DNA from 4 places in the Vreelandella arctica genome. Region 2 is predicted to be linked to each of the others. Evidence: predicted binding sites of a transcription regulator. Region 2 holds the regulator's gene; each other region holds the start of a gene.
What was found. The regulator FNR, encoded in region 2, switches genes on or off when oxygen is low (the NO sensors DNR and NnrR bind a similar motif). The targets are predictions, from matches to a motif close to TTGATNTANATCAA.

Region 1: V8L70_RS17810 (OmpW/AlkL family protein) is a predicted target of FNR. The motif match lies at 2,838-2,851, and genes of this name have one in related genera.
Region 3: V8L70_RS05685 (Hsp20/alpha crystallin family protein) is a predicted target of FNR. The motif match lies at 5,699-5,712, and genes of this name have one in related genera.
Region 4: dsrO (sulfate reduction electron transfer complex DsrMKJOP subunit DsrO) is a predicted target of FNR. The motif match lies at 2,553-2,566, and genes of this name have one in related genera.

The regions. Positions count from the first base shown of each region.
Region 1 is NZ_JBANSN010000026.1:29,897-37,207, reverse strand. Features, by position in the region: gene putA (bifunctional proline dehydrogenase/L-glutamate gamma-semialdehyde dehydrogenase PutA) at 1-984, shown strand, start outside; gene putP (sodium/proline symporter PutP) at 1,180-2,670, shown strand; gene V8L70_RS17810 (OmpW/AlkL family protein) at 2,940-3,563, shown strand; gene V8L70_RS17805 (YqcC family protein) at 3,657-3,989, opposite strand; gene V8L70_RS17800 (DUF3549 family protein) at 4,302-5,339, shown strand; gene V8L70_RS17795 (ATP-dependent zinc protease family protein) at 5,376-5,816, shown strand; gene rimK (30S ribosomal protein S6--L-glutamate ligase) at 5,860-6,768, shown strand; gene V8L70_RS17785 (hypothetical protein) at 6,856-7,302, shown strand; gene V8L70_RS17780 (SanA/YdcF family protein) at 7,299-7,311, opposite strand, start outside.
Region 2 is NZ_JBANSN010000021.1:61,775-69,085, reverse strand. Features, by position in the region: partial or broken gene V8L70_RS16610 (tRNA 2-thiocytidine biosynthesis protein TtcA) at 1-110, shown strand, start outside; gene V8L70_RS16605 (IS5 family transposase) at 125-1,069, shown strand; partial or broken gene ttcA (tRNA 2-thiocytidine(32) synthetase TtcA) at 1,492-2,199, shown strand; gene fnr (fumarate/nitrate reduction transcriptional regulator Fnr) at 2,192-2,938, opposite strand; gene hemN (oxygen-independent coproporphyrinogen III oxidase) at 3,042-4,481, opposite strand; gene V8L70_RS16585 (sulfite exporter TauE/SafE family protein) at 4,570-5,265, opposite strand; gene ccoS (cbb3-type cytochrome oxidase assembly protein CcoS) at 5,262-5,507, opposite strand; gene V8L70_RS16575 (heavy metal translocating P-type ATPase) at 5,504-7,311, opposite strand, start outside.
Region 3 is NZ_JBANSN010000004.1:249,223-256,533, forward strand. Features, by position in the region: gene V8L70_RS05650 (DUF3750 domain-containing protein) at 1-716, opposite strand, end outside; gene V8L70_RS05655 (GGDEF domain-containing protein) at 843-1,235, opposite strand; gene V8L70_RS05660 (IS30 family transposase) at 1,267-2,283, shown strand; gene V8L70_RS05665 (GGDEF domain-containing protein) at 2,296-2,955, opposite strand; gene V8L70_RS05670 (hypothetical protein) at 3,014-3,514, opposite strand; gene V8L70_RS05675 (DUF1326 domain-containing protein) at 3,811-3,990, shown strand; gene V8L70_RS05680 (BON domain-containing protein) at 4,319-4,969, opposite strand; gene V8L70_RS05685 (Hsp20/alpha crystallin family protein) at 5,031-5,534, opposite strand; gene V8L70_RS05690 (PHA/PHB synthase family protein) at 5,968-7,254, shown strand.
Region 4 is NZ_JBANSN010000017.1:11,647-18,957, forward strand. Features, by position in the region: gene V8L70_RS14885 (molybdopterin dinucleotide binding domain-containing protein) at 1-487, opposite strand, end outside; gene nrfD (NrfD/PsrC family molybdoenzyme membrane anchor subunit) at 480-1,709, opposite strand; gene dsrO (sulfate reduction electron transfer complex DsrMKJOP subunit DsrO) at 1,693-2,469, opposite strand; gene V8L70_RS14900 (YgaP family membrane protein) at 2,762-2,836, opposite strand; partial or broken gene V8L70_RS22940 (transposase) at 2,841-3,059, opposite strand; partial or broken gene V8L70_RS14910 (MBL fold metallo-hydrolase) at 3,226-4,136, shown strand; gene V8L70_RS14915 (protein tyrosine phosphatase family protein) at 4,157-4,603, shown strand; gene V8L70_RS14920 (SulP family inorganic anion transporter) at 4,611-6,377, shown strand; gene V8L70_RS14925 (YeeE/YedE family protein) at 6,383-6,844, shown strand; gene V8L70_RS14930 (DUF6691 family protein) at 6,841-7,254, shown strand.

The sequences.
Region 1 (7,311 bases), on a different contig from region 2:
AAACCGGCGGAACAGACGTCTATCGTCGCGCATCGTGTTATTGAGCTGCTCCACGAAGCGGGCATGCCCCGTGATGTCGTCCAACTACTGCCCGGTGACGGCCCCACAGTAGGTAGCGTGCTGACCTCCGACCCGCGGATCACCGGGGTAGTCTTCACAGGTGGCACCGACACCGCACAAATTATCAACCGCGCTTTGGCGGCACGAGAAAATGCCCCGCTGGCCACTCTGATTGCGGAAACCGGCGGCATGAACGCCATGATTGTCGATTCTACTGCTCTGCCTGAACAGGTAGTAGTAGATGTGATTCAGTCGGCCTTTCAAAGCGCTGGGCAGCGCTGCTCGGCGCTGCGGGTACTGTATCTACAAGACGATGTTGCCGACCGGGTCATTGAAATCCTCAAAGGCGCGATGAATGAACTGCGCATTGGCGACCCTCGCGATTTAGGCACTGATGTGGGGCCGGTAATCGATGAAGAGGCGCGTAAAGGCTTAATGGAGCACATCAAAAAACTCAAAGCCGAAAATCGCCTGGTCGCCGAAACACCGATGGCTGCTGAGCATACTCAAGATGGCACGTTCGTGGCGCCTGTCGCCTTCACGATTGATAGCATCGATTCACTCACGCGCGAGCAGTTCGGGCCCATACTGCATATCGTGCGTTACAAAGCCAGCGAGCTTGATAAAGTTATCAATGACATTAACGGCCGCAATTACGGCCTGACATTTGGCGTACATAGCCGTAACGAATCATTCGCCGCTGAAATAGCGCAGAAAATGCGCGTAGGAAATGTGTACATCAACCGTAATATTATTGGGGCTGTGGTGGGCGTTCAACCGTTTGGTGGTCAAGGGCTTTCTGGCACAGGGCCAAAAGCCGGCGGTCTTCACTACCTGCAGCGCTTTGTAACTGAAAAAACGATTACTAATAACACCGCTGCCTTAGGCGGGAACGCGTCACTACTGGCGCTGGGTGATGAGTGAGCCGCTCATCACGCCCGAAAATTTCTCCGACCCCACCCCAGCCTGACATTTGCTGGGGTACGTCAAGTGAACAGGAAAAGGGAATAACAGCCATTAACAACAACAAGACTGCGCCACAACCCATTCTTCTCGGTAAGCGCACTAACCTGTCGGCGCTACGTCCGACTTAATAACTAAGAAACAGGAGACTTTTTTATGGCTATTGGCGTTTGGATCAGCCTTTTTGCTTACTTTGCGCTCATGATTGGCATCGGCCTTTATGCTATGCGCAAATCCACATCCACCTCTGAAGATTACATGCTAGGTGGCCGCACCCTTAGCCCAAAGGTGGCGGCCCTGTCGGCTGGCGCTTCAGACATGAGCGGGTGGTTGCTGCTGGGGTTACCTGGGGCGATGTTCGTATCCGGCTTGGGCTCAGCCTGGATCGGTATCGGCCTGTTCGTGGGTGCCTTCTTTAACTGGGTGCTGGTGGCACCGCGCTTGCGTGAACAGACGGTGCACTATGGCAATGCGATTACGATTCCAGCCTTCTTGGCCAACCGGTTCCCCACTCGATCAATGTCGCTGAGAACGGTCTCCGCCATCGTCATCGTTATCTTTTTCGCGGTATACACGGCGTCAGGCTTAGTGGCAGGCGGTAAGCTGTTCGAAAGCGCCTTTGCTGGCGTCATCAACATTGGTGGCCTGAGCGATTACGCTACGGGCATCATCATTACGCTGGGTGTGGTACTGGTCTATACCGTGGTCGGCGGTTTCCTGGCCGTGAGCATGACGGACTTCGTGCAAGGCTGCATCATGATGCTGGCCTTGGTGATCATGCCGGCGGTGGTCCTGTTTGGCGAAGGTGGCGGTGGTTTCACCCAAGCGTCACAGACACTCAATGAGGTCGATCCCACGCTACTTTCATGGACAGAAGGATTGACCTTTATCGGCTGGCTCTCTGCCGTTACCTGGGGCCTGGGTTATTTCGGCCAACCACATATCATCGTGCGCTTCATGGCTATCCGAACGCTGAAGGATGTACCTATTGCCCGCAATATCGGCATGAGCTGGATGGCCATCTCGCTGATTGGCGCAGTCTCTCTGGGCGTGTTTGGCCGTGCCTACGCGGTCCGTAATGGCATGGACGTAGAAGATCCGGAAACGATCTTTATTATCCTAGCCGAGCTGCTGTTCCATCCGCTGATCACTGGCTTCCTCTATGCTGCTCTGCTGGCGGCGGTCATGAGTACCATTTCCAGCCAACTGCTGGTGGCCTCTTCATCACTGACTGAGGACTTCTATCGCCTGTTCTTTCGTAAAGAAGCGACCGATAAAGAGTGTGTGGGCGTAGGCCGGATCAGTGTCGTACTGGTTGGCTTGGTGGCGGCCGTTATCGCGTCAGACCCGGATTCACAGGTGCTTGGGCTAGTCAGTAATGCCTGGGCAGGCTTTGGTGCCGCGTTTGGTCCGCTGATTATCTTGTCGCTGATGTGGTCACGCACGAACGGTGCTGGCGCTATCGCTGGCATGGTAGTGGGTGCCGCTACCGTCATGATCTGGATTGCATTGGGCTGGAACGGTGAGTTTATGGGAGGTCCCGGCGTGTATGAGATCATTCCCGGCTTCATCGCTTCCTTTATTGCCATCCTGGTAGTGAGCAGTATGACGGCCGATGCGGGTGAATATCAGCACATCACTCGCTAACCAATAAGTTGTTCATGCGACCTTTGCGTGTCAGATATATCGACAACAGGAAGGTCGCTACATTACAGCCCCTCTGCGCTGTATGTGAACGGGCCACCTTCGGGTGGCCTTTTTATGCCTGCCGTTCATGTTTTGAATAACGAATCTGGCGTTAAGGCAGCCAACCCTTGCCCTAGATCAATAACCAGTGACCACCTCTTTATTAGACTCTTAAACATCATGAAGCGGCTTATCCATAGTCGCTTAGCAATGCCACTAGGAGTCAACTCATGCGTAAAGCCGCCCTTTCCACCCTACTCGTTTCCAGTATTGCCGCTGCGGCTTTGATGACCAGCAGCCAGGTATTCGCCTATGGCGCGGGTGACTTTTTTACCCGCGTGGGTGTTGCGAAAGTGGACCCGACAAGCAATAACGGTGAGATATTAGGCGCCGATGTTAATGTCGATGCGGAGACGAATTTTGCCTTCACGCTAGGCTATCGCTTCCATGACAAGATGGGCGTCGAGCTGCTGGCCGCACTACCCTTCAAACACGACCTGCAGGTGGAAGGCGTGACCGATGGCTCTACCAAGCACTTGCCACCTACCCTCACACTACAGTACTACCCGTTAGGGGGTACCGAGGCCCGTGTTCAGCCTTATGTAGGCGCAGGTATTAACTACACCCGTTTTTCAGACGAAAAAACCGATATCGGCGCGTCATTGGAGCTTGACGACTCCTGGGGCGCAGCGGGTCAAGTAGGTGTCGATCTGCTGATTGATGAACATTGGGCGTTAAATGCTGCGGCGTGGTACATCGATATCGATTCCGATGCCAAAGTGGGCGGCGCAGAGGCGGGCACTGTTGAGATCGACCCAGTAGTGGTAATGGCTGGCCTCAGCTACCGCTTCTAAGCCGCCTTCAAAAGCGTTATGACAGATGTAATTTACAAAGCCTGCCTTGCGGCAGGCTTTGTCTGTTAAATCGCTTCAATCTTTAAATACCGTTCAGCTTTCAGTAACTAACTGGTCGACTTTTTCTACCGCGCGTACAACAAGCAGTTGATGATGGGCAGGTGTTTTCTCTTGCTGTAAATAAGCGGCTACAGCGGGGGCCACCTCACACTTGGCTGGCATGGCGGCACGGGCCTCAATCAAGGCGTTTAAGCGAGCAATGAATACAAAGCGCACCCATTGAGGCAGCGACATTGTATCAATGCAAAACGGCTGCTGGCTGGCGAATGCATCAGCGTCAGGTGTCGGCATACGCCATAGATCGGCGGCTTTCATCGCGGCTTCAAGTTCTAGGAGTGCTGTCTGTAGCGGTTGAAAAGTACTCATAACGTCGTTTGTAACTACCTCGTAAAATGAAAATCGTATCTTATTACCATTATCCCCATTTGGCTGGCTGCTTGCCAATCGTGGCCACTTGTGAAGAGTGATCCATAAACTCACAGAAAACCTGCACGAGCCTGTGGATAAACTATGGAAAGGTGTCGCAGCGCTTGCTCTCATGGGGCTTTCGCACAGTTGTTTACTTTTTAACCACACTGTCATGTAAGGCATCCCCATTGGTCGGTATTTATCCGCCTCTGCGGCTGACAGTGACCCATCATCAAGGTAGAGTGCAGGCTTGCAACGCGGAAGGATGTCATGCAACCGATTCAAACCCTTGATGAGTTTTTTACCCGCAGCGGCGCAGAGGTTTCCCTTTACCATATGGGCCGCCATGTGGTCGCCTGCCCACGGGAGTCCCTCGCCGCCTTTGAGCGTGGCGAACTGGCGTGGCCAGAACCTTGGCAAGGCCAAGCACGTTTAGCCATTCTATTCCGTTTGGGGGATATGCCCGAACCTGCCATTTGGTTTTTAGCTCTGCCACTCGATGAACAGGGGATACTTGCCCCAGCTCAGCGTGATGCGTTTTTAAATCGTCTGCTGGAAACATTAGGTCGAGCTGTTTCTCAGGTGGGACGTGAAGAAACAGCGGACGTGGACCACTTAATGAAGGATAATCCCCTCGCCTTTACGCCCAGCATTACCTTTCAAGCGATGCTCAATGCCCGTGCAACTTATGACGTAGGGCTACCTGCCAGCCAGCATTTTGAGCCGGTTGAGGATTACTTGAGCGGCCAGCAGGCGATTGATTGGCAGGCATTAGGATTACAGGGAATTGCCGATTACGTCGTTCGTATGGAGTCGCCCGATGCTGACACGTTAGCGCTGAGACTGCCTGACCTACCTACCGCCGTTATTAACTCCGTGTGCTACTGTTTAGAGCACCAGCCATTGCCACAGGCATTAGTCGTCGCGCTGCAACGTCGCGGCGAAGCCGCCGCACAAGCGGGCGACATTGAAACGTTGTGTGCTTGTCTGCGCGCTGTGGGTAATACGGATGCATCAGCGGTGGGTAATTGGTACTCCGCCTTACTTAAAGAAACCACAGTTTGTGGGCCGGATGTGCTGGCTGCCATTGCCGGGCGTGGCTGGGTGTATCTTGAAGACGCTGAGCGCTTACCTCTTTTTCTACAGCGTTTGGCGGAAGATGAGCGTACTGATTTTGCCGCGGTAGTGCGTGATCTTGCACTCATCCCACGGCTACGCTTACCGGTCATGATGGCCATGCGTGATGCGCCCGAAGGTTCTTCTATTCAACACCGTTTGAGCATGATGATGTCGCAGAGAAAGGCTTGATTTGATGTTGTCATTTTTAATTGCAAGGAGTGAGCCGTGAAGGAATTACCCTATCAGGCCAAGGCGGTCATTGGACGCCGTGAAATGGTGACGCTACCTGAGCTAGGGCTTCACCTATGCTGTAAAGCGGACACGGGTGCGCGTACTTCCGCCCTGCATGCAGAAGAGATAGAGACACATGAAGATGAACATGGTCAACTATGGGTAAGTTTTATTACCCACAGCGCTGGGCCAACAACACCCGCCCATCGCTACAATCTACATTTACATGATCGACGCCGAGTCACCAGCTCAAACGGACATAGCGAGTGGCGCTATGTAATACGTACCCCAATGCAAATGGGCGATTTGAATTTTCCGGTTGAACTGACCCTGACTGACCGCAGCAATATGCGCCACCCAATGCTATTAGGACGCCGCGCCATGCGCCGCCTGCTAATTGCACCCGGTGCGGCATTTTTGCACGGTGAGCCTTAACCCCTTTTATTAGCCGCCTTTATTTAGACTCGGAGTCTCCTACATGCATATCGCTCTGCTATCGCGCAACCGTAATTTGTACTCTACACGCCGCCTGGTTGAAGCTGCAGAGCAGCGTGGGCATACCGCTCGTGTGGTGGACACGCTGCGCTGCTATATGAGTATTACTTCCCACCACCCTTCGATTCACTATAAAGGTCAAGAAATTGAGCACTTTGATGCGGTCATCCCCCGCATTGGTGCGTCGGTGACCTTTTATGGGTGCGCGCTGTTACGCCAGTTCGAGATGATGGGCACCTACGTTATCAACGATAACGTGTCTATTACTCGCTCGCGGGACAAACTACGCTCACTTCAGCTATTGTCACGCAAAGGGCTGGGGCTACCGATTACCGGCTTTGCGCACTCTCCAGACGATATTCCTGACTTGATCACCATGGTCAAAGGCGCCCCGCTGGTGATTAAGCTGCTTGAAGGCACCCAGGGAATTGGCGTGGTGTTAGCGGAAACGAACCAGGCGGCGGAATCAGTGATTCAGGCCTTCATGGGTATGAAAGCCAATATTATGGTTCAGGAGTACATTAAGGAAGCACGCGGCGCTGATATTCGCTGCTTAGTGATCGGCGATAAAGTCGTGGCTTCGATGAAACGTCAGGCGGCGGATGGTGAATTCCGCTCGAACCTACACCGCGGAGGCTCCGCCAGCGTGATCCGGATCACTCCTGAAGAGCGTTCAACGGCGATTCGTGCAGCCAAGGCCATGGGCCTGCGCGTTGCCGGTGTCGACTTGCTACGCTCAAATCACGGTCCGGTGATTATGGAGGTTAACTCTTCGCCTGGTTTGCAGGGCATTGAGAACGCCACCGGCAAGGATATTGCGGGCATGATCATTGAACACATTGAAAGAAATGCCGCTCCAGCTCGTAAAGCGCCGCCCAAGCCTAAAGGCTAAGGCAAAATCTTAAAATAATCCGATTCGGGGGTGGCAAATCGACGCTGTCCCCCCCACAATCTGCGTCACCGAAGGAGGTAGACGCTCATGTTTCTCGATAATCGCCAAGTGGCGATGGACAGCGTATTGGAAGCGCTGGCCGATAGCATTGATTATTTCCAAGACAATATCGAACGCCTGCGCCCCTCACTGCGCGACGCTTTAAAGCCGCATTATACTGAGCGGCTTAAGCAGATGCGTAAATTGCAGGAGCTTGCCCGTGCGCATTTGAAAATGCTGCCTCGGGATGCAGATGTTGAACGCGATGACTTTTTATGGCTTTGGAGCCGTCTAAAAAGCTTCGTGGGTAACGATAGTCAAGTATTGATCAATGAGTTATTAGAGCAAGAGCGTGTATTGATGCAGGCGCTCTCTTCGCTCTTTACCCATCCGTTACCTGATCCTATCGAACCGGTGGTAGAGGAATGTATGCGGGGGTGCCGTAAACTGATTCGCGAACTCTATGCGCTGCAAAAGCGCAACACGCACCGCTAGGGTGCCGTA
Region 2 (7,311 bases):
TAGCTGACTTAAATCTTTTCGATTTCCACAATCTCGATATCGACAGGTCTAGGGAGGCTCTGAAAAAGTCTCTGCCTTCAGCGATAATACGAACATCGTCAACTGCATAGGGTTCAGTGCTGCCATGGATCAGATCACCTTCTCCGAAGCCGAGTACCAGAACAAAAAGCGAAAGACTCGCCGCGAACTCTTTCTGGAGCGGATGGACAAGCTGATCCCCTGGACGCAGCTGGAGAAGAAGGTAGCCCGTTATTACCCCAAGGGCGAGAGCGGGCGGCCTCCGTATCCATTGTCTGCCATGCTTCGAGTTCACTGTATGCAGTTGTTCTACAACTTGAGCGATCCGTCAATGGAAGATGCTCTCTACGAGATCGAGTCCATGAGGCATTTCGCCGGTTTGAAGCTAGACCGATTGCCGGACGAAACGACGATTCTCAAGTTTCGTCATTTTCTAGAACGACACAGCCTTGGCAAGGTGCTGTTCCAGGAAGTGAACAAACACCTGGCGAAAAACGGCCTAATGTTGCGCGAAGGCAGCATTGTTGATGCCACTATCATTTCTGCGCCTAGTTCTACCAAAAACAAACATGGCAAGCGCGATCCGGAGATGCACCAGACTAAAAAAGGTGGCTCCTGGCACTTTGGTATGAAAATGCACATAGGTGTCGACGACAAACTTGGGTTGATTCACAGCATCGACACCACGGCTGCTAATGTGCATGACATTGTGCCTGCCGATAAGCTGCTTCACGGTGAAGAGCAGCGCGTCTTCGGTGATGCCGGTTACCTGGGCATTCAAAAGCGAGACGAGCTCCATCACCGCTGCGACGTCTCTTGGTATATTGCCAGACGGCCTGGCACGCGAAAGAAGTTGGATGCCAAGCAACAGAAAGTCGAAAAGATCAAAGCCAGCATCCGAGCCAAGGTGGAGCACCCTTTTCGGTACATCAAGCAAGTCTTTGGTTATGGCAAGGTTCGCTATCGTGGTCTTGCTAAAAACACCCAGCGCCTGCACCTGCTGGCGGCGTTCAGCAACCTGCTGATCAGTGAAAAATACCTGTGGGAATAGGGCTATTGCGCCCGTTTTCCGCTTAATGAGCGGTTAACGGGCAAAAAATGCACAAAGAACGGGAAAATAGTGCCTAAATTTGCAATTTTTTATCAGCTCAAGTGAGCGTTGACGAATATCGGTAATTATTCAGACCTTCCCTAGTAAAGTCATCTCGAACCATACTGGCAGTGTAGATGTTTCTTCGACCAATTTTATAGAAGCAATCAACCTATGATTTTGTAAAGAATACATTGGTGTATCTGGGCTGTCTTTGGTTATATTTTGATCAACTGCATTTGCTTAAAGCTTTTTTTTACAAAAAATGAATTTTTTGTATGGCTTGTGTTTGTTTTCTTTAGAAGAAAGAAAATTAAGTGACTGTATTGTAATGCTTTACTCACTCACTCACTCTTCCTCTTTTAAAAAAATTTGGCATATAAGGCAAGGACAGCTATACGATGCTGGAGATTTTGCGCAATTTGCAGCGCAATGCGCCGGTCAATTTCTCACTGGTGGCGGTCAATCTGGATCAAAAACAGCCCGGTTTTCCCGAGCACGTGCTGCCTGCGTATCTGGATAAGCAGGGCGTGGAATATCACATTGTCGAGCGTGATACTTATTCGGTGGTGAAAGAAAAAACGCCAGAAGGTAAAACGACTTGTGCGCTCTGTTCACGCCTGCGCCGCGGTTCGCTGTACGGGTTTGCTGAAGAGATTGGCGCCAATAAAATCGCCCTGGGCCACCACCGCGAAGATATCCTTGAAACGCTGTTTCTCAATATGTTCTTTGGCGGCAACTTAAAAGCGATGCCGCCTAAGCTGCTTTCTGATGATGGTAAAAATATCGTCATTCGGCCGCTGGCTTACTGCAAAGAGGCGGATATTGCCGAGTTTTCACGGATGATGGAATTTCCGATTATTCCCTGCAATCTATGCGGTTCGCAGCCCAATATGCAGCGCCAGGTCGTCAAAGAGATGCTCGCTGAGTGGGACAAAAAATTCCCCGGCCGTCTGGAAAGCATGTTTAAGGCGGTAACTAATATTGCGCCTTCCCAGCTGGCGGATCGCAGCCTGTTTGATTTTGAAGGGCTAGAAGCCAAACAGGCAGAGCTATTGGCCGGGCGCATTCAGGCATTTAACGTCAGTTAACCGTTTGCTGCTCCTCTTCGGCGAGGGTGATTAAGCGCTGCATATCAAGAATATTGACCTCTCGCCCGGACACCGCCACTACGCTCTGCTGCTGAAAGCGGCTTAAAATACGGCTGACGGTTTCCACCGCTAAACCCAAATAGTTGCCGATATCGGCCCTGGGCATGGAAAGGCGGAAACTGTAGGGCGAGTAGCCACGGCGACGAAAACGATCCGAAAGTGTTATTAAAAAGCTCGCTAGCCGCTGGTCGGCAGTTTTACGTGACAGCAGGCGCATCATGCGCCGGTCATCGCGTAACTCTTTGCTCATGCTGCGATACAGTTGGCCACGCAGTTCGGGCAACTCCTCTGAGAGTGAGTCCAAGCGATCAAAGGGAATCTCGCAAACGGTGGTCGTTTCCAGGGCAATTACACTTCCTGGGTAGTGCTCCTCATCAATCCCGTCCAACCCCACTAGTTCGCTCGGGAGGTAGAAATTGGTCAGTTGTTCGCTGCCGTTTCCCTCTGATGTGACTTGTTTCAAACTGCCCGAACGTACCGCATAAACGCTGGTAAAAGTATCGCCTTGGCGAAATAGTGGCTCGCCTTTTTTCAGCGGTGCGCGACGACGAATAATGGCATCGAACTGGCCCATATCGTCTATCTCAAGGGCAAGTGGCAAGCATAGTGAGCTCAAGCTGCAGGTTTGGCAGCGAGCTTCATGGAGTAGCGAGCGTCGGCGGCTCATGGGTTCCAACATGCATAACTCCTTGAGTAGCGTCGTGAGTGGCAGGTAATCATTACGCCGTGCTGAGGTAGGCTTCTCTTAGTATGGAAGCTTCATTTCGTTAGCGATAGCTTGTTTACACAATCTTTGAGTAGTGCTTGCCTGATTGCTGCGGCAGGTGAGCATCAAACGCCATGGCTAAGTGACGAATCAGCAGCCGTCCCATGGGCGTCGCGCTAAGCTGGTCGCCGCTGCGCGTCAGCAGGCCATCTCGCTCGGCGCCCTGTAAGTGCTCAAGCGCTTGCGCAAAGTAACGCGGGGCATCAATGTTCCAGCGTTGACCGATGGCGGCCAGATCAATGCGCATATCACACATTAGTCGCTCAATAACGTCCCGGCGGATCAGGTCATCGTCACTTAAGCGCAGCCCACGTACGGTTGCCAATTGGCCTTGATCCAGCGCTGCTTCATAGCGGGCCAGATCGCTAGGGTTCTGTGCATAGACGTCATCGACGCGAGAAATCGCCGACACGCCAAGCCCGATTAAGTCGCACTGGGCGTGACTGGAGTAGCCTTGAAAGTTGCGCTGGAGCGAGCCTTCGCGCTGGGCGATCGCCAAGCTGTCATCAGGACGAGCAAAGTGATCCATGCCGATGTGCACATAACCGGCCGCGGTGAGCATCTCAATCGTGGTGCGCAGAATCGCCAGCTTCTCTTCGCTGCCCGGCAGGTCATCGATGTTAATCCGCCGCTGGGGGGCAAAGCGCTCGGGCATGTGGGCGTAGTTAAACACAGAAAGCCGTGCGGGATTTAACTCGATCACTTGGCGCAGGGTGTCTGCAAAGCTTTTTTCAGTCTGAAAGGGTAAGCCGTATATTAAATCGAGATTGAGCGAACGAAAGCCCAGCCGGTGTGCTTCATCCATCAGCGTCTCGGTGAGTACCCGTGGCTGAATACGGTTAATGGCTTTCTGCACCAGCGGGCTTAAGTCCTGCACGCCTAAACTGATGCGATTGAAACCGAGCGACTGCAGGTGGCGCAGCGTAAATACGTCCGCTTCGCGAGGGTCGATTTCAATCGCGTAATCGCGATCAGACGCGGACGAGAGACCAAAGCGCGCGTCCAGGCGATCAATCAAGTCGCCCATCTGGTTCAAGTTAAGAAACGTCGGTGTTCCGCCACCCCAGTGCAACTGCTTCACCGGTCGTGTGGTATCCAGGTGGCGAGCGGTCAGCACCATTTCACGGTCAAGCCGGGATAGGTACGGCTCGGCCAGGGCGGTGTTCTTGGTGGCGATTTTATTACACGCGCAGTAAAAGCAAATTTTGCGGCAGAAGGGGATATGCACATACAGCGAAAGAGGACGTTGGCTGGCATTGCTGCGCTCTAACGCCTGAGTCAAATCGCTCGGGGTAAATTGGTCGTGAAACGACAACGCCGTGGGGTAGGACGTATAGCGCGGGCCGCTGGTGTCGTAACGGCGCAGCAAGGCTTCATCCCATTTTTTCTGCTCCGGTGCTGCCCCGGCCATGGTTGAAGTCATCGTAGAAGAAGCCGCGAGGGCATGAACGGGCATGAAGTGACGCTCCGGCGTTAAAAGTGGCGTTAAAGCTTTGATGCCAGCCTAACGCGCGGCGCCGATATAAATATTGAGCCATGTCATGTTAATGAAGGTTGTGTGCTGTGAGTGTCCACAGCTGCCACAGCGCAAAAGCAATGATCGTCAGCGCGGCCACGCTGCGCGTTGCCGGGTGACGAATCAGGTGGCTTAACTGGCGCGCGGCAAGCCCGGTGGCCAGCAGCGCAGGTAGCGTGCCCAGTCCAAAGGCGCCCATCAATAGTGCGCCCTGGAGCGGGTCGGCAATTGCTAAGCTCCAGGCCAGCATGGAGTAGACCAGCCCACAGGGCAGCCAACCCCATATCGCCCCCAGCGCAAAGGCTTGGGGTAAATGAACTACGGGCATTAAACGTCGCCCTACCGGCTCGATAAAGCGCCATAGGCGGCGGCCTATCGCTTCAACTTTAAGCAGCCCTTTCCACCAGTTGGCGATATACAGCGCCATCAGGATCAGCATCAGCGCCGCAAACACTTGTAGCAGCATTCGCGCCGTGGCAGAGAGGGAAAATAGCGTGCCTAGTAGGGCTACCAGCGCGCCTGCGCTCATGTAGCTAGTGATGCGACCTGCGTTATAGCTGAGCAGCAAGCCACCCATACGCGCCGGATGACGCATGCTGGGGGGCACTGCAAAAGTGAGCGCGCTCATAATGCCACCACACATGCCAATGCAATGGGCGCCGCCCATCAAACCAAACACGAACGCCGCCAGCAGTGGCGGCAGGTCAAGGCCGGTTGGATTCATGGCCGGGGCTCTTGGTCGTCGGGTGAGTGTGTGTCGGAGGGGGCAGCAGGGCGGTGCTTGGTCTGCTGCCGCTGGCGTCGCTGTTCGGGGTTGAGGTCATTCTCATCTTCATCAAACAAAATGCGGTGCGCCGGGCCTTCCAAGTCGTCGAACTGATCATTTTTCACCGCCCAGAAAAATGCCCAGACGGCGAGGCCCAGCAGAATCAGTGAAAGCGGAATGAGTAGATACAGAATCGTCATGCGGTTACCGGTGTTGAAGCGCTTGGCGAAGAGGCGGGCGGCGTCGTACGCCAGCGTGACAGCCGCAGCGCGTTACCCACCACCACTAGCGAGCTGAGCGACATACCAATGGCCGCCATCCAGGGTGGCACCAGCCCCATGGCCGCCAGCGGCAGCGCCGAAAAGTTGTAGCATACTGACCAGATCATGTTCTGGCGCATGATACGCCGGGTCGCGCGGGAAATCTCGATAGCCTCAAAAATCCGCATCAGGCGTGGGCTGAGCAGCACCGCGTCGGCGCGGGTGCGGGCTAAGTCCGTCGCACCGTTCATGGCAATTGCCACATCAGCACCGGCTAACACCGGCACGTCGTTGATGCCGTCACCAATCATCACCACGGTTTCGCCAGCGGCTTGAAGCTCTTTCATCCGGGCCAGTTTGCCTTCTGGGCTGGTGCCTGCGTGCCACGTCGTTATGTTGAGTTGGTTGGCCAGGCTCTCCACAGCATCGACGGTATCACCGGAGAGCAGCTCCACGGTTAGCCCCTGGGCCTGTAGGGCTTTGATCGTGGCAGCAGCGTCATCACGAATGCCATCATGAAGACCAAACCAGGCGCGGGGTTCGCCGTTTTCGCTCAGCAGCAGCCATTGCCCCCTGGCGGGTGCCGAAATGGGTTCTCCAGTGGAAAATTCTGGTTTGCCCAGCTTCCAGCGCGCGCCGTTTAGCGTGCCCTCTAGTCCTTGACCGGTATGGCTATGAATATCTTTTGCCTGAAGCGTTGCATCCCGAAACGGACGAAAGGCGCGGGCGATAGGGTGTTCTGAGTGGGCTTCGAGCGCCGCGGCAATCGCCTGGGCACGCTCGGCGGTTAATTCGCCGAACGGTTTGGTCTGGGTCAGGTGCATCTCGCCGCGGGTGAGCGTGCCGGTTTTGTCAAAGATTACTCGGGTTACGTTGGAGAGCGTCTCCATGGCATCGGCACGGGTGATCAACACGCCGCGCTTGCGCAGTTGACCATGGCCTGCGGTCAGGGCCGCGGGGGTGGCCAGCGCCAGCGCACAAGGGCAGGTCACGACCAGCACCGAAAGTAGTACCCAGAGCATCCGCGAGGGGTCGATAAACCACCAGGCGATGGTGACGCAGGCGGTTACCACTAACAGGCGGAGCACAAATAGGTGGGCCATGCGTGCTGCCATCTGGGCCAGCCGCGGGCGGCTGGCAAAGGCGCGGTCGGTGAGATCGACAATGCCCGCCACTCGGGCATCGCGCCCGGCGTGGGTAACACGGATCACCAGCGGATTTTCCATGTTCTGGCTACCGCCGGTAATGCTGTCGCCCACCCGGCGGGTGACCGGCAGGTATTCGCCGGTCAGCATGGATTCATCCAGGCTCGATTCTCCCTCCTCAATCACGCCATCGGCAGGCACGCCGTGGCCGGGCTTGATCAGGACTCGATCATCCGGGGCGAGTTCGCTCGCGGGTAGAATGCGTTCGCTGCCGTCGCTTTCCAGCCGCGTGGCCGAGATCGGCAGCACGCCACTCAGCACATTGCCGCTATGCCCACTACGGCGCCTGGCTCGGCCTTCCACGTAGCGCCCAAACAGCAAGAAAAAGGTGAACATGGCGACCGAGTCAAAATAGACCTCGCCGACGTTAAACAGCACCGCATAGCTGCTGGCAAGATAAGCCCCACCGATCGCCAGCGATACTGGCACATCCATACCCAATACACCGGTGCGCAGGTCTCGCAGGGCATTACGAAAGAACGGCTGGGCGGAAAAAAATACTACCGGCGTTGCTAAGGCAAACGAGAGCCAGTGGAACA
Region 3 (7,311 bases), on a different contig from region 2:
GGCAGCTTCAAAGCAGGACGCATCACATCAATACCAAAACTCAAGCCGAGAACATTAATTTCAATGCCCTCTTCTTGCGCCAGCATAATACCGGCCACCCCGCCTAATGAGAGCTGGTACCCCGTGCCACTTGGCGCAGGCGCCAAAACACCGTTGAAAATATAATCTTTGCCGATAGCGGTAACGGGCAGCGTCACCTCAAAGTCTGGTACTTCACGAATCACCCAAGCGATAAAACTGTTGCTGTTAGGCCCGGGCCATACGCGATAAAGGTCGGCTTGAGGGTAGTCAGCAGCAGCGGATTCAATCTTGGGTATTAATTGTGCAGCCGCGCCACCGCGGTAATCAGCCAGCAGCGTGGGCGGGTTACCAAACCAGGCACGATCAGGGGTATCAATAGAAGAGACTACCGTAGGGCGACGCCAGCTCAACACTTGGTGCAGCCGGTAGCTATCAGCATTCTCTGCTTTCGTCGCAATCCAGATATGTTCGCCAAACGCCCCACGCCAATTATAGGCGCGGGCAGAATAGACCTGCACCACGGCTTCGGAGATCGCTGCTGGGTCTGGGGCGATCCCAGCAGAGGTGCGATCCAACGATGACCAATGCCCTTCTGTTACCACTTGATTACTTGCCAATATCCATACAGGCCCTACTAGCAGCAGCGCTAAAAGCACTACGAGAGTGAGCAGCCATCGCAGCAGCATTTTGTTCATCGAGCTATCCAAAGCTAAGAGATAACTGTAGTACCGCGATAGCTAGCTGGACGCAAGCGTATATTGAAGACATGAGGTAGGCGTTAATCAAGGAAGCTAAATATAGTAGCCACTAAACGCCAGCCATCAAGATATAAGGGTAAGGGAAGCGCTTTCTATTCGGTTACGACCATTTCGCTTAGCGCTCAATAATAAATGATCCGCGCGGTTGATCACATCATCAATCGTTTGGTCATTACGCTCTAGCGTGGCGAGGCCAATGCTGATAAATAGCTCAGCTCCCTGCAGTGTACTGCTCAACCGCTCGGCAATTACGCGGGCTCCATGGAGATCGGTTTCGGGCAACACGATGATGAACTCATCACCGCCATAGCGCCCGACCAAATCGCAGTTACGAACCGTCGCTCGTATTGCGCGAGTCACCGTTTGCAACGCCTGATCTCCAGCGGCGTGGCCCTTTTCATCGTTGATTGACTTAAAGTGATCAATATCCAGCTTGGCCGCAGAAACTGAGTGCAACACCTTAAAATTTTAGTAAGGTGTTGGATTTATGGCTTATACAGAACTCAGTATCGAAGAGCGTTCCACCATTCAGGTCAGTCTTTGGCAGGAGATGAGCCTCCGACAAATAGCCAATATGCTGCAACGATCTCCATCCACCATCAGCCGCGAAGTACGTCGCAATCAAACTCAGCGCGGTACTTACCATGCTCGTCATGCACACACCCATCGTTGTACCAGGCGTGTTGCTTGCCGCCCTAAGCCCAAGCTGCTTCTGGGCAGTGGTCGCTTTGAGCTGGTCATGTATATGCTCCGCCACCGCTTGTCTCCAGAGCAAATCGCAGGCAAGCTCCGACGCATGATCATGCCCCGATTTGAAGATGCTTACGTTTGTCGCGAGACGATTTACAGCGCCATTTACGCGTTACCTGTGGGTGAGCTTAAGAAAGAGTTGATCCACTGCCTTCGCCAAGGTAAATCAACGCGTAAACCTCGTCGTGGCCAGGTTGATCGGCGTGGGCAAATACCCGATATGGTGAGCATCCACCTTCGACCACCAGAGATCGAAAGGCGTGCCATGCCAGGACACTGGGAAGGCGACTTAATCAAAGGTAAGAACAATGCCTCTGCGGTTGGCACGCTAGTCGAACTAAGCAGTGGATACGTCATTCTAGCCAAACTCAACGATGCAACGGCCACCTCGGCGGTGGAAGGGTTTAGCGCAGCGCTCAACCGGATGCCGCTAGCGGCGCGTAAAAGCATGACGTACGACCAGGGGCGGGAAATGGCCAAACATGCGGACATCACCCAGGCAACGGGCGTTGCTATCTACTTTTGTGATCCACATAGCCCATGGCAACGGGGTAGCAATGAAAATATCAACGGCCTGATACGACAGTATTTACCGAAAGGAACCGATCTCTCTCGGCACACTCAAGAAGAGCTAGATGCTATTGCGCTACAGCTGAATATGCGACCTCGGAAGCGATTTGACTTTAGGTGTCCGATTGAAGTGCTGGGTGAGCTGTTAGCGAAGCATCAAGACAATCCACCCGCTGTTCATTAACGAGTGTTGCACTCAGAGTCTGCATCCAACCAGCATTAACAGGCCGAGTGATAACCCATAACGGTAAACTCGCTTGAACTCAGTCGTCGCTAACTCAAGAAGATGACGGCGGTTAAACGCTTCAGTGAGCCAATCATGAGTCGCTAAGTAGCTTAATTGCTGATTAACGGCCGTCAATTCATCGGTACGCTCCATCACCCGACGCTCTATTTCTAGTTCGGAATAATGAGCCACCTTCGAACGGCTGTAATTGTTTGGGTTATTGACGATGCAGAGCAAATGAGTAATTACTCCTTGAAGAGTACTAATAGGTTTGAGTAGGATCTGGCAGTCGGTCTGATGATATTCCCCATCAATGTATCCACCAGCCATTTCGTAACGAACCGGCACTCCGTCTGCTACACAGTGACCACAATTTGCAATGAGCTCATCACATAACGATTCAGGAAATATATGGGATAGATGCTCCCCCACGTATATCTTTTTGCTGCTTAACATAGCTTGCTGAGTGGGGTTGACTGCCTCGACGACAAAATTACCCGGCTCTTCAAAACGAATAATTATCATTGATGCAGGAAAAAAATCCCAAAGGAACTTCAACATTGAGTCGGCATCATCACCAAAATAATCTTGAAAACCAGGGTTGTTCCGTATTGGCATGATCATAGACACGCACTCCCACCATGAGTGTAGTGGCAAATAAACAGCTATCTGTTTTATAAGGCACAGCTTATGAAGCACAACCCAGCGCATACAGAGCGTTCTTCCATTGCTCACGACACTCTTTTACGACGTGATACTCACTATATTTCTGAGCTACAAAGGTAGATAACAGTTGCTGTAACTCAGGAATCGCGTTGGTTTCCGATAGCCTGCTAAAGAATGTATGCGACGTTTCAGCCGCCTCTTCAGCGTCAAGAAGAACCTGCCTACCCATAGTTTCATCCAACACGAAAAAATGCCTGCTATTTTTATTTAAAAAGGACATTTCTCTTAGCTGGCTAATAGTTGAAGGAAGAACTAACTCCATCTGCCTTGCCACTTCCTGCAAGTTAAAAATCCTATGTTCGCACTCCATACCAATGGCGCTCATCAAACGGCTAACGGGGGGATCAAAGGGCAGAAAGCAAAGTGCCAACCCACGATAGCGATACAACTCACGTGTCTCTTGCGAGTAAGCTAAGGTTATTTGATCCTGAGGCAGGGGACTAAGTACTGCTAAGCTAACCATTGGCAAAGCCCTCTAAGGGTATAAAACATCTCAAGGCCGGGAGGATTTAAAAAAATTATCTTAGAGCGGAACAAAGCTCAGTTACTATGATATATGTTAGCTTTTCAGCCAGTAATAAAAAGTTAACGTAAATTAAATAAATAAAAATCATCATGGACATTAAATAAATAAAAAAATTTACAAACCATAATTTATATAAGGTATTTTTTATAAATGAAAATAGCAAGAAAAACATCATTACGCTTAACTTAATTAATAAAAAAGCATTAGCCGTAAATATTTTTCATTAATTAATAATGATAAATTTAAAGCTTATAGTTGATGACGGTCTCTCAACGCAGACGATAGCCCACGCCTGTCAGCGTCTTAGCTGGCACATTACCCAAGGTCAGTTCGAGGCGGTGGATATTGGCGATAGGAAGGTGGTCATCACCCTTCATTCCCCCGGCCCTATGGTTGAAGGCACTATCTGCTAGCTAATAAATTATTTAGGTCTTCACCGACGCTACCATACGATAGCTGGGTCGATTATGAAGTGGGGCTACGGCAAGCGCCACGACAAAATCCTTCTTACGTAGCCATCTCGTCGATAAATAACTCCGGGATAAATCCACATAGGGGGCGGGAGGTGTCTCGCCTGGTGGCAGTTAGACTGGGACCGGTTCACCCAGCGTCTCAAACGAGCGGATATAGTGATAGAGAACATCAATTCAACAAAAAACGGCAGTCAGAAGATAGAGTCATCGAACCCTTCTAGCGATTCGATGACCATTCTACGTTTTGAAATTTTATTACTTATCGCCTTCAAACCCTTATATCATCTATTACCTTCCATACGCCGGGCGAACTCCATGCAGAATGGTGTATTAAGTCTTTTTCCGCGATGCTGTGTGCCTTGCCACTTAGTATTACGTCGTGATCGTGCACCTCGACTTTGATCGCATTGGCATCCTGGATAGCTCTACGTTTAAGTGAGGCCTCAATATCGGCCTTGACAGCAGCAGCGGTAGGCTTAGGTTTGAGAACGATTTGGTTACTCACACCCGTAACCCCTGTCAAGTAGCGTATGGAACTAGCAGCCAAACGCCGTTGATACTCCCAGGGGACTTCGCCGGTTAGCGTCACCCAACCGTCTTCAACCATTACCTTTAATGGGTCATTTGGAATGTATACATTCCACTCCAGCGTATTTTTAACCGCACGAGCAATATCCGCATCAGTGCGCTTGTTATTCCCAGGCAATTTTACATCCATTTCAACGGCAACGCCTTTAACACCGCTAACTCGCTGCGCTGCCATTTCTGCATGCCACTTCTCTGCATAACTATCTACATGGCCTGCTAATGTCACAATGCCGTCGTTAACCTCTACCCCAATATTCGAAGCACGAACAGTGGGTTCATACTCGAGTTCGGCAAGCACATCTTTCTGAATTTGACTATCTGACTTTGGCATCCTTAGTACTCCTTCAGTTTTGCAAGCAAATCTTCTTATTACGTAGAAATACTCACTCTACCTACTTGATTTCAAGCTTGCGCCGTAAAGCCTGTTTGGCTTTTGGCATGGTGATTGTCAATATGCCGTCTTTAAATTTAGCTTCAGCATGTTTAGTATCCACTTCTACTGGCAAGGCAATCGTCCGAGAAAAGGCACCTTGCCAAATTTCTGAATGGTAATACTCATCCTGTTTTTCCTGGGTTTCTCCAGAACGCTGGCCTTTCAACATCACGGCGTGTTCGGTTATTTCCAGGTCTATTTCTTTCCGGTCAACCCCTGGCATCTCAGCGCGCACTTCGATTTCTGTGTCTCGATCAATGATGTCAACTTTAGGGTTATGTTGACCGAAAAAACCTAGCCGTTCTTTTATTAAGTCTTCCTTGAAAAAGGGCTTCATCCAGCTGCGCTCGAAGAAACCCTCTATCATACGATCAAACTCTTCCAGCGGGCTTAAAGAGCGCTTACTGGAAAGTGAGTCCGTATCTTTTTCCGCCATTACAGGCTTGCTGATTGCTTTTTCCATGACACTACTCCTATGTATTTCTTTTACTTAAGAAAAAGGCTAAATTGCATTTTTATTCTTCTTTTTCTCAATGGCTACATTACAAGCCATGGTATATTTATAGCGCAAACATTTTTATTTAGAAGGTGACACATGTAATCAAAAAGCACTAATACGCAAAAAACTTGATCCAGAGCAATTAAAACCAGCTTCACGCCAACTCACCTATAAAATGGTAGTAAAATTATTGTGTAGCAGCTAATTTGAACTCATATTAAACCTATCAATAGAACTCATATCACAATAATTTTTCGATATTGCTTTTGTTATATATACGGACAGCTTAAAGTACAGTGGCATCAGCGTCACTTGGCACTCGAGTAAAGTGAACCAGTAAAGGTAAGTAAGTGTTATTGTTAGATAAATTAACGCTCAGTTTCTAGGGTTAATAACAATGCTTTATGATGAGACACAATACCAACATTTGGACAGGCTGGTACGAGCATCACTGGCAGGGCTAACACTCGGCATTTCTCCTACATCGGCCATGCTGACTTACTTGGACTGGCTATCAAGCCTCCAGACTTCTCCTGGAACTCAAGCTCATCTAGTACAAAAAGCAATGAAGAAACAGCTACGCTTGCTGTCTTGGGCCAGCCATTCGGCCTTCGACCCCAATGCCACAGCTTGTATTGATCCCCTGCCCCAGGATCGTCGTTTTCGTGACCCTGCCTGGCGTTACTTCCCCTATAATCTGCTTTATCAGGGCTTCCTTCTTCAACAGCAGTGGTGGCATAACGCCACCACCGGACTACGCGGCTTATCCCTGCATCACGAGCAGGCAGTAGAATTCGGTGCCCGCCAGTGGCTTGATGTGTTCTCGCCCTCCAATTTTTTACTGACTAATCCCGCGGTGCTCCAAAAAACTGTTGAGAGCGCTGGAGCCAACTTAATACAAGGGCTGCAGCACTACTGTGAAGATATCCAAAACCACTATCTCGGCAAAAGGTCAGCGGGTTCTGAAATGTATGTCGTTGGTGAAAATGTAGCAATTACACCGGGCAAGGTTATCTTTCGCAATCATCTGATCGAGCTAATCCAGTACACCCCTACTACAGAAGAAGTACATGTGATGCCTATACTCATTGTGCCTGCATGGATCATGAAGTATTACATCCTGGATTTGTCCCCCCATAACTCGCTTGTTAAGTACTTAGTCGATCATGGCCATACGGTTTTTATAATTTCCTGGCGCAACCCAACGGCCGAAGATCGCGATATTGGAATGGATGACTATCGGCAACAAGGCATTCTGGCGAGTCTCGATGTCATCGAAAACTTATTTCCTAGTCAGAAAATACATGCGGTAGGCTACTGCCTGGGCGGCACCCTGTTGGCCATTACCGCTTCTGCGATGGCCAGAAATGGAGCCAACCGCTTGGCCTCAATGACACTCTTCGCCGCACAAACGGACTTCCGAGAAGCTGGTGAACTAATGCTTTTTATTGATGAAAAGCAGCTCGCTTTCCTTGAAGACTTAATGTGGGCTCAGGGCATTCTCGATACGAAACAAATGTCAGGGGTATTCCAGATACTGCGCTCCAACGATTTAATCTGGTCCCGGGCCGTGAACGAGTATTTGTTAGGCACAAGGCAACCCATTAACGACCTTCTCGCCTTGCGTATTCCGCCCTATCGTGACCGCCCATTCCGTTTGAACGTGACCGTCTGTTCTGGATGATGGTGACCGCGCATTCCGTTTTATCGTGACCGATTTTGGGCAGTTTTCCGGAATCGC
Region 4 (7,311 bases), on a different contig from region 2:
AAGGGTTGGTAATTTGGCTCATCATGGCGTTGCCACGGGCGCAGGCGGTGGAGCGGTTTATCTGACCCTGTTCACCATAGGCGCTAACACTACGCAGTGCATCCGCCACCGGTGTACGCATAGGTAAATGGTCGTCGGCGGACAGCGGGTGGTAGGGATTGCCTGATACCCGCAGTACTTCGCCAAGGGTGTCATCGACCCTCACTCTCACGCCGCATCGAGTAGTACAGCCGTAACAAATAGTGAAGGCGACTCGCTGGCCGGGGGTTAAGGTGAGTTCGCCAGTGTCTAAATCGACGCGGTATTCTGGGGTCAGCGAGTTGCCATGAATATTGTGCCTGGGTTTTTCACCCGCGCTACCGGTAATGCCCTTGGCCATTTTTGCCAGTGGGTCGGCATAGCCCACGGCAAAGGTGGCTGCACCACCAGCGGCGGCAGCGCCTTTTAGAAAACGGCGGCGTGACGGGTCTTGAGCAGACTTAGACATGACTAGACGCTCCTTTTTTAGCGGTGAGAGGATGAGTAGAAGCATCTTGGGCAGCGTGGGTTGGCATTGCTATAAGGCCGCCTAGTTGGGCCTGTCGCCAGGGAATAAACAGTTCAATCAGGAGAATAACGGCGAGCCAGAGACCGAAGGTGCCAACAATGCCTAAAATGCCGGAAGAGCCGGCGGGAATACCATAGTGGTGAAATCCGGCACTATTGCGCGCCACATGCTGAACATCCATCAGTACCACCCAGCGAAACATCCAGCCCATGTGTATGGCGACGAGGCCTAGCAACCATGCCCAGGCAAACAGTGCTGGCTGGCTAGAGGTTGGAGCGCCGCTCGGCCCGGGCTGGCGCAGGGTAGGGCGAGTCAATAAATACAACACGGCGGCAAACAGCGCGATGCCGGTAATGCCTCCCCAGAGGGCAGTGTTGCGCCACGAGGCGCTATGGCGCACGGATTCCAGCGCGGTGGCGACTGAGCCTACGTGGGCATTTACGCCATCTAAAAACCAGCTAAGCGCGATCAATCCTGCTAGCGCACAGGCCACTAGCAGCACATACAGCATCTGTCGTATAGCGGTTTGCGAACAAAGCCCACTAACCCTGTTCAGCACTAACACCAGACCGGAGGCGGCGATAAATCCGGTGGTCGCCAGCATGGGCGGTAGCCACACGGTGTTCCAAAGCGGACGGGCCTTTACGATTGCTAGTTCCGCACCGGTGTAAAGCATAATGCCGCTGGAAAGCCCCAGCGCAGCCAGACCTACCACCGCGACTATTGCTCGTGGCGTTGTGCCACTGCCCAGTGAAAGCCAGGTGGCTAGCATGCCACCGAGTCCTGGAGTGCCGCACTGTGCCTGCAGCGCGGGCCGCCATGCCAACCAAGCAAGGCCAAGCACGCTAACCAAATAAAGCGGCAGAACAACGCTGCCAATCGACATCCACGAGTGGCTATTGGCGTAAGCGTAGAAGTGCCAGAACCGCAGTGGCTGGTGCAAATCCGCGAGTAACGCAACGGGCGCCACTAGCGTAGTGCTAACGCAAGCGATTAGCGCCAGACGTGCGGTAGGCAGCCAGGTTTTTTTACCGAATACCAGTGCTGGGGCGGCTAGCCATAGGCTGGCGTAGGAAACCGCAATCATAAAAAAGTACTGAACCGCCCACGGGTACCAGGCGATGTCATAGCGCGGTGCCAGTAGCTCAATGGTGGAATTCATAGCCCATCTCCTGACCGTGGGGGTCGAGTACTTCGAGCGCAACGGGCTCGGCCTTAGGACGCGTGGTGAAGCGCTCATCCATGCCTAGGTAGAACACCTGAGGAAGGGTGTTTTTTTCTGGTTGTAGCACCATCAATGCATCGCGATGTTCATGAATCATGCGGCTGATTTGGCTTTGAGGATCGCGCATATCTCCAATCACGCGGGCACCGCCTACGCAGCTCTCAACGCAAGCGGGCAATAGTCCGGCTTCTAGACGATGGGCACAGAAGGTGCACTTGTCGGCGGTTTGAGTGCGTTGGTTAATAAAGCGAGCATCGTAGGGGCAAGCATTGACGCAATAGGCACACCCTACGCAGCGGTCGCTATCGACCACCACAATGCCATCCTGCTGCTGGTAAGTGGCTTCTACAGGGCAGACCGGGACGCAGGGTGGGTTTTCACAGTGGTTACACAGCCGGGGCAGCATAAAGGTGGCTAATTCGCCGCTTTCCTGATGCTGTACTTCATACTGGGAGACCGTGGTGCGAAACTGTCCCAGCGGTGCAGCGTTTTCGATATGACACGACACCGTACAGGCTTGGCAGCCGATGCACTGGCGTAAGTCGATAAGCATACCGTAGCGTTTAGTTGGGTCGCCTTCGCGGCGGGCAGGTTGCTGATTAATGCCAGCTTGGGCAAGGCTTGAAAACGGCATCAGCGCAGCGCCTGCACTTAAGCGTGCCATTTGACCCAAGAGCGAGCGACGTATTGCGTCCATAGCGCCTCCTTGGCGAATTAAACGGCATTCGCAGGGCGAATGTCGGAATACCCTTAGATTACGCCTTTGCTCAAGGTAGAAAGTTGATACGTGTCAATGTGTTATGATATATCGCTTAATGCTCTCTTAATGTTAAATGACTAAGTAGCTGTTCTGTATATGGAATTTCATCTAGCATTAAGTAATTAGCTTGTTACATGGGAATTTTTTAGCGCGCATATGTAAAAAAGCGCTTGCCCCAATAAACATGGCAAGCGCTTTTTCTATGGTTTTGTTTGCTTAATAGGCACTATTAAATTTTACATGTATTAATGCCTATTAATTTATAAGCTGGGCAGAAGTTAAATAGCCCGGTGGCTAGCGGCAATCATCTCCAGTAGCGACTCAGTGAAAAGCTTCTTTAATCTTGTCTTCGCGACTTCGAGTTCGTTGAGTCGCTTGGAATCTGGCTAGCTCATTCCACCCAATTCGCTGCACCATAAGTAATAACTTGCTTCCGAGAAACCATGCCGACGGTATGGCTCATCAATAGGCAGCCCCGCATCTGCTTCACCCAAGAGACCTATGAACTGTTGTGTGCTAACGCTCATGCATGTCCGTTCTCCTTGCTAGTAGGATCGAAATCTAAAGTGTAGCGCAACCCAATCAGAGGGTAGATGTCACTTTTACTTGATGTTTGTATAAACATGTTTCATTGTTTTCTTGTTATTCCAATATGGTCTAGGCTTGTAACTAAAATGGAGAATGAGGAAGAATATGCGTAATTTCCGACACTCACCAGGCAGGCCGGACGTGGCCGGCTTTTTCGATCAAAGAACCTCAAGCGTTCAATATATTATCAGTGACCCTGCGACACGGCGCTGTGCCATCCTTGACCCTGTCTTGGACTTTGATGAGAAGTCAGGGACCACTGCAACCCACCATGCTGATGAGTTACTAGATTACGTCGCACGGGAGGGGCTCATCGTTGACTGGATACTCGATACGCATCCACACGCCGACCATTTTTCGGCAGCACAGTATCTTAAGGAAAAGACAGGGGCACCAACGGCTATAGGAGCTTACGTTACGCAAGTGCAAGCGCTATGGAAGGATATATACAACTGGCCCGACTTTCCGGATGACGGCCGACAGTGGGACCACCTTTTTGTAGAGGGCGATACTTTCCACGTGGGCGAGATAGAAGGCCGGATTATGTTCTCGCCCGGCCATACCAAGGCGTCGATCACCTACGTCATCGGCGATGCGGCGTTCGTGCACGACACGCTGTTTCAGCCGGATGGTGGTACGGCCCGTGCCGATTTCCCCGGGGGGAATGCTCACAAGCTGTGGGATTCCATTCAGGCCATTCTGGCACTGCCGGACGACACTCGGCTCTTTACTGGTCACGACTACATGCCCGGCGATCGCGAGCCAGAGTGGGAAAGCACGGTAAGTGTCCAGCGCGAAACCAATATTCATCTCCAAGACAGCCCAACAGCGGAAAGCTTCATCGCCGTAACGAACGTGACGCCAAGCTGCCCATGCCGAAACTGATCCTGCACGCTTTGCAAGTCAATATCCGGGGCGGCGACCTGCCAGAGCCAGAGGATAATGGTCGTCGTTACCTGAAGATTCCCCTCGATGCTCTACCGGGGGCCGCCTGGGATGATGAGGCGCGTTCCTAAAGCGACCAAGGAGGTAACCTATGGATATCAAACCACTCGATGATCGCCTTTACGTGGCAGCACAACCTCGCCTCGACGAACTTGAACAGCTTGCCGAACAAGGGTTCCGCACCATTATCTCCAATCGCCCGCGCGGGGAAAGTGATGACCAGCCGGATCCCGATGCCCTCAAGGCTAAGGCCAAATCACTGGGCATGGCCTGGCATGAAGTTCCCGTAAAGCCTGGGGAATACGCAAAGGCGGACATCGACGCCTATTCAGATGTGCTGCATTCTGCAAAGGCCCCCGTGCTCGGCTTCTGCCGAACGGGAAAACGCGTGGCCCATTTGTGGGCATTATCACTCGCCCCGCAGCGTCCGGTATCCGAGCTGATCGGATCAGCCAATGCGGCTGGCTATGACTTGGAGCCCTTGCGCGACAGGCTTGAACAACAAGCCCATCAGGCAAAGGGTGATTCTGGGTCGTGAGCGTGCTATGGCCAACCTGAAGCATTATCTGCCCATCCTCCAGTGGCTACCCGGCTATAGACGCGATACGTTGGCCAGTGACCTGTTGGCAGCGGTAATCGTGACCGTCATGCTGATCCCGCAGTCGCTAGCATACGCCATGCTGGCGGGCCTTCCCCCCGAGGTGGGGCTTTATGCAAGCATCGCTCCGCTGTTCGTTTATGCTATTTTCGGGACCAGCCGCACCCTTGCCGTAGGGCCAGTGGCAGTAGTCTCACTGATGACAGCGGTGGCCATCGGTCGCGTCGCCCCGCAAGGGTCGCCGGAATACTTGGGTGCTGCACTGGTACTGGCACTGATGTCTGGTTTGCTTCTCATCCTCATGGGGGTGGCGCGACTGGGCTTCTTGGCCAATTTTCTCAGTCATCCCGTGATATCCGGATTCATCACCGCCTCGGGGCTGCTCATCGCGATCGGTCAGGCCCGACACTTACTGGGGGTGGAAGCCTCGGGTCACAACATGATCGAATTGCTGGGCGATCTGTGGGGAAACGTAGGAAGCCTCCATGGCATTACTCTTGCCATCGGTTTAGGTGTGCTGGCCTTTCTTTATGCTGCCCGGCGTTGGTTAAAGCTAGGGCTCCTGTCGCTAGGCCTGCCGTCACGCTCAGCGGATATGCTGTCCAAGGCAACACCGATTCTTGCCGTGGCGCTGACCACCCTAGCGAGTTGGGCCTGGCAGCTCGACCAGCACGGCGTAGCCGTCGTGGGCGAAGTACCGGCCGGTCTACCTCCGCTTACCTTACCAGGTATGGACCTTGGGCTATGGCGTGAACTGTTAGTAGCTGCCTTGCTGATAAGCGTGGTCGGTTTCGTAGAGTCAGTATCGGTAGGTCAGACCTTGGCCGCCAAGCGTCGGCAACGCATCGAGCCAAACCAGGAACTGATCGGTCTTGGCACTTCGAATATCGCGTCTTCCTTCTCTGGCGGCATGCCGGTGACGGGTGGCTTTGCCCGTTCGGTGGTCAATTTCGATGCCGGCGCTCAGACTCCGGCGGCAGGTGCGTTCACGGCCATAGGCATCACACTGGCCGCGTTGCTGCTGACACCGTTGATCGCCTATCTCCCCATCGCCACGCTCGCCGCAACCATTATCGTCGCCGTCCTATCATTGGTGGATTTGGGCGCGGTGCAAAAAAACTGGACCTATTCCCGCAGTGATGGCGTAGCCATGTTGGCAACCATCATCGCCACCCTGGGCCATGGAGTGGAAAGCGGTATCCTGGCCGGCGTAGGGCTGTCGCTCGCCTTGCATCTCTACCGTACCAGCCGCCCCCATAGCGCCGTGATCGGCCGAGTCCCGGGCAGCGAGCATTTCCGAAATGTCCTGCGCCACGACGTTGAGACCGATAAGCGTCTGGTCATACTCCGCATCGACGAAAGCCTTTATTTCGCCAACGCCCGTTACCTTGAGGATACCGTGATGGCCTTGATTTCCCGGGACTTCGAATTGCAGCATATCGTGCTGGCGTGTCAGGCAGTTAATACCATCGACGCCTCGGCCCTGGAAAGCCTGGAGGAGATCAACGCTCGGTTGAAGGATGCCGGCGTGGCGCTGCATCTGGCCGAGGTCAAGGGACCGGTTATGGACAAGCTTCGTGGCTCCGATTTCATGAAAGCGCTCGGCGGCGAGGTCTTCCTCAGCACCTACGATGCTTGGCACAGCCTGCATCAAAAGGAAACGTCGTTGGCTCAGACAACCAACACTCAACAGGTTCACCAAACTAAGGAGTAAACAAAGTGGATTGGACTTCAAATCTGCAAGGATTAGCCGGCGGTATACTCATCGGTATTTCCGCCACCTGGTTGATGGCCACACTAGGGCGTATCACCGGGATCAGCGGCATCGCCGGCACGCTGGTAACGACGCGCCCCAAGGGCGACAGCGCGTGGCGGGCCGCGTTCTTGGTTGGCCTGGTCACCGGGCCTGTTGTGCTCGTTCTGGCGGGAGGCGGTCTGGGAAACGTGGTGGGACAGCCCAATGAGGTTATAGGTGATCCCGCCGGTGGCGTGATACTGATGTTGATTGCGGGGCTGTTGGTGGGTGTCGGGACAGGGCTCGGCAGCGGCTGTACCAGTGGTCATGGGGTATGTGGCCTGTCACGTCTATCGCCGCGTTCGATGGCGGCTACCGTCACGTTTCTGTTGAGTGCCATGGCAACCGTCTATATCACACGACATGTGATAGGAGGTGGGGCATGAGAACCTTAATGGCTTACGCCGCAGGGCTCTTGTTCGGACTCGGCCTCGCCATTTCGGGCATGACCGATCCGGCGCGTGTTCTCGGCTTTCTGGATATCGCCGGTGAATGGGATCCTACCTTGGCCTTTGTACTGGGCGGGGCCGTCATCACTACCTTCATCGGCTACCGGTTGGTATTGCGTCGGAGCAGCCCTTTTTTTGGTGATAAATTTCAACTACCAACCAAGCGTGAACTCGATAGCCGCTTGCTCGGTGGGGCGGCGCTCTTTGGCATTGGCTGGGGGCTTTCGGGCTACTGTCCAGGTCCTGCCATCGCCTCTGTCGTCGGACTGACCACGCCTCTCGTCGCGATGCTTGTGGCAATGATTGGCGGGTGGTGGTTAGCAAAGCGGTTTTCAGGCGGCCACTGATCGGCGCTTGAGCTTTAACCACCGCTTGCTAAGAGTGAATTATAGAACTAAAAGTGT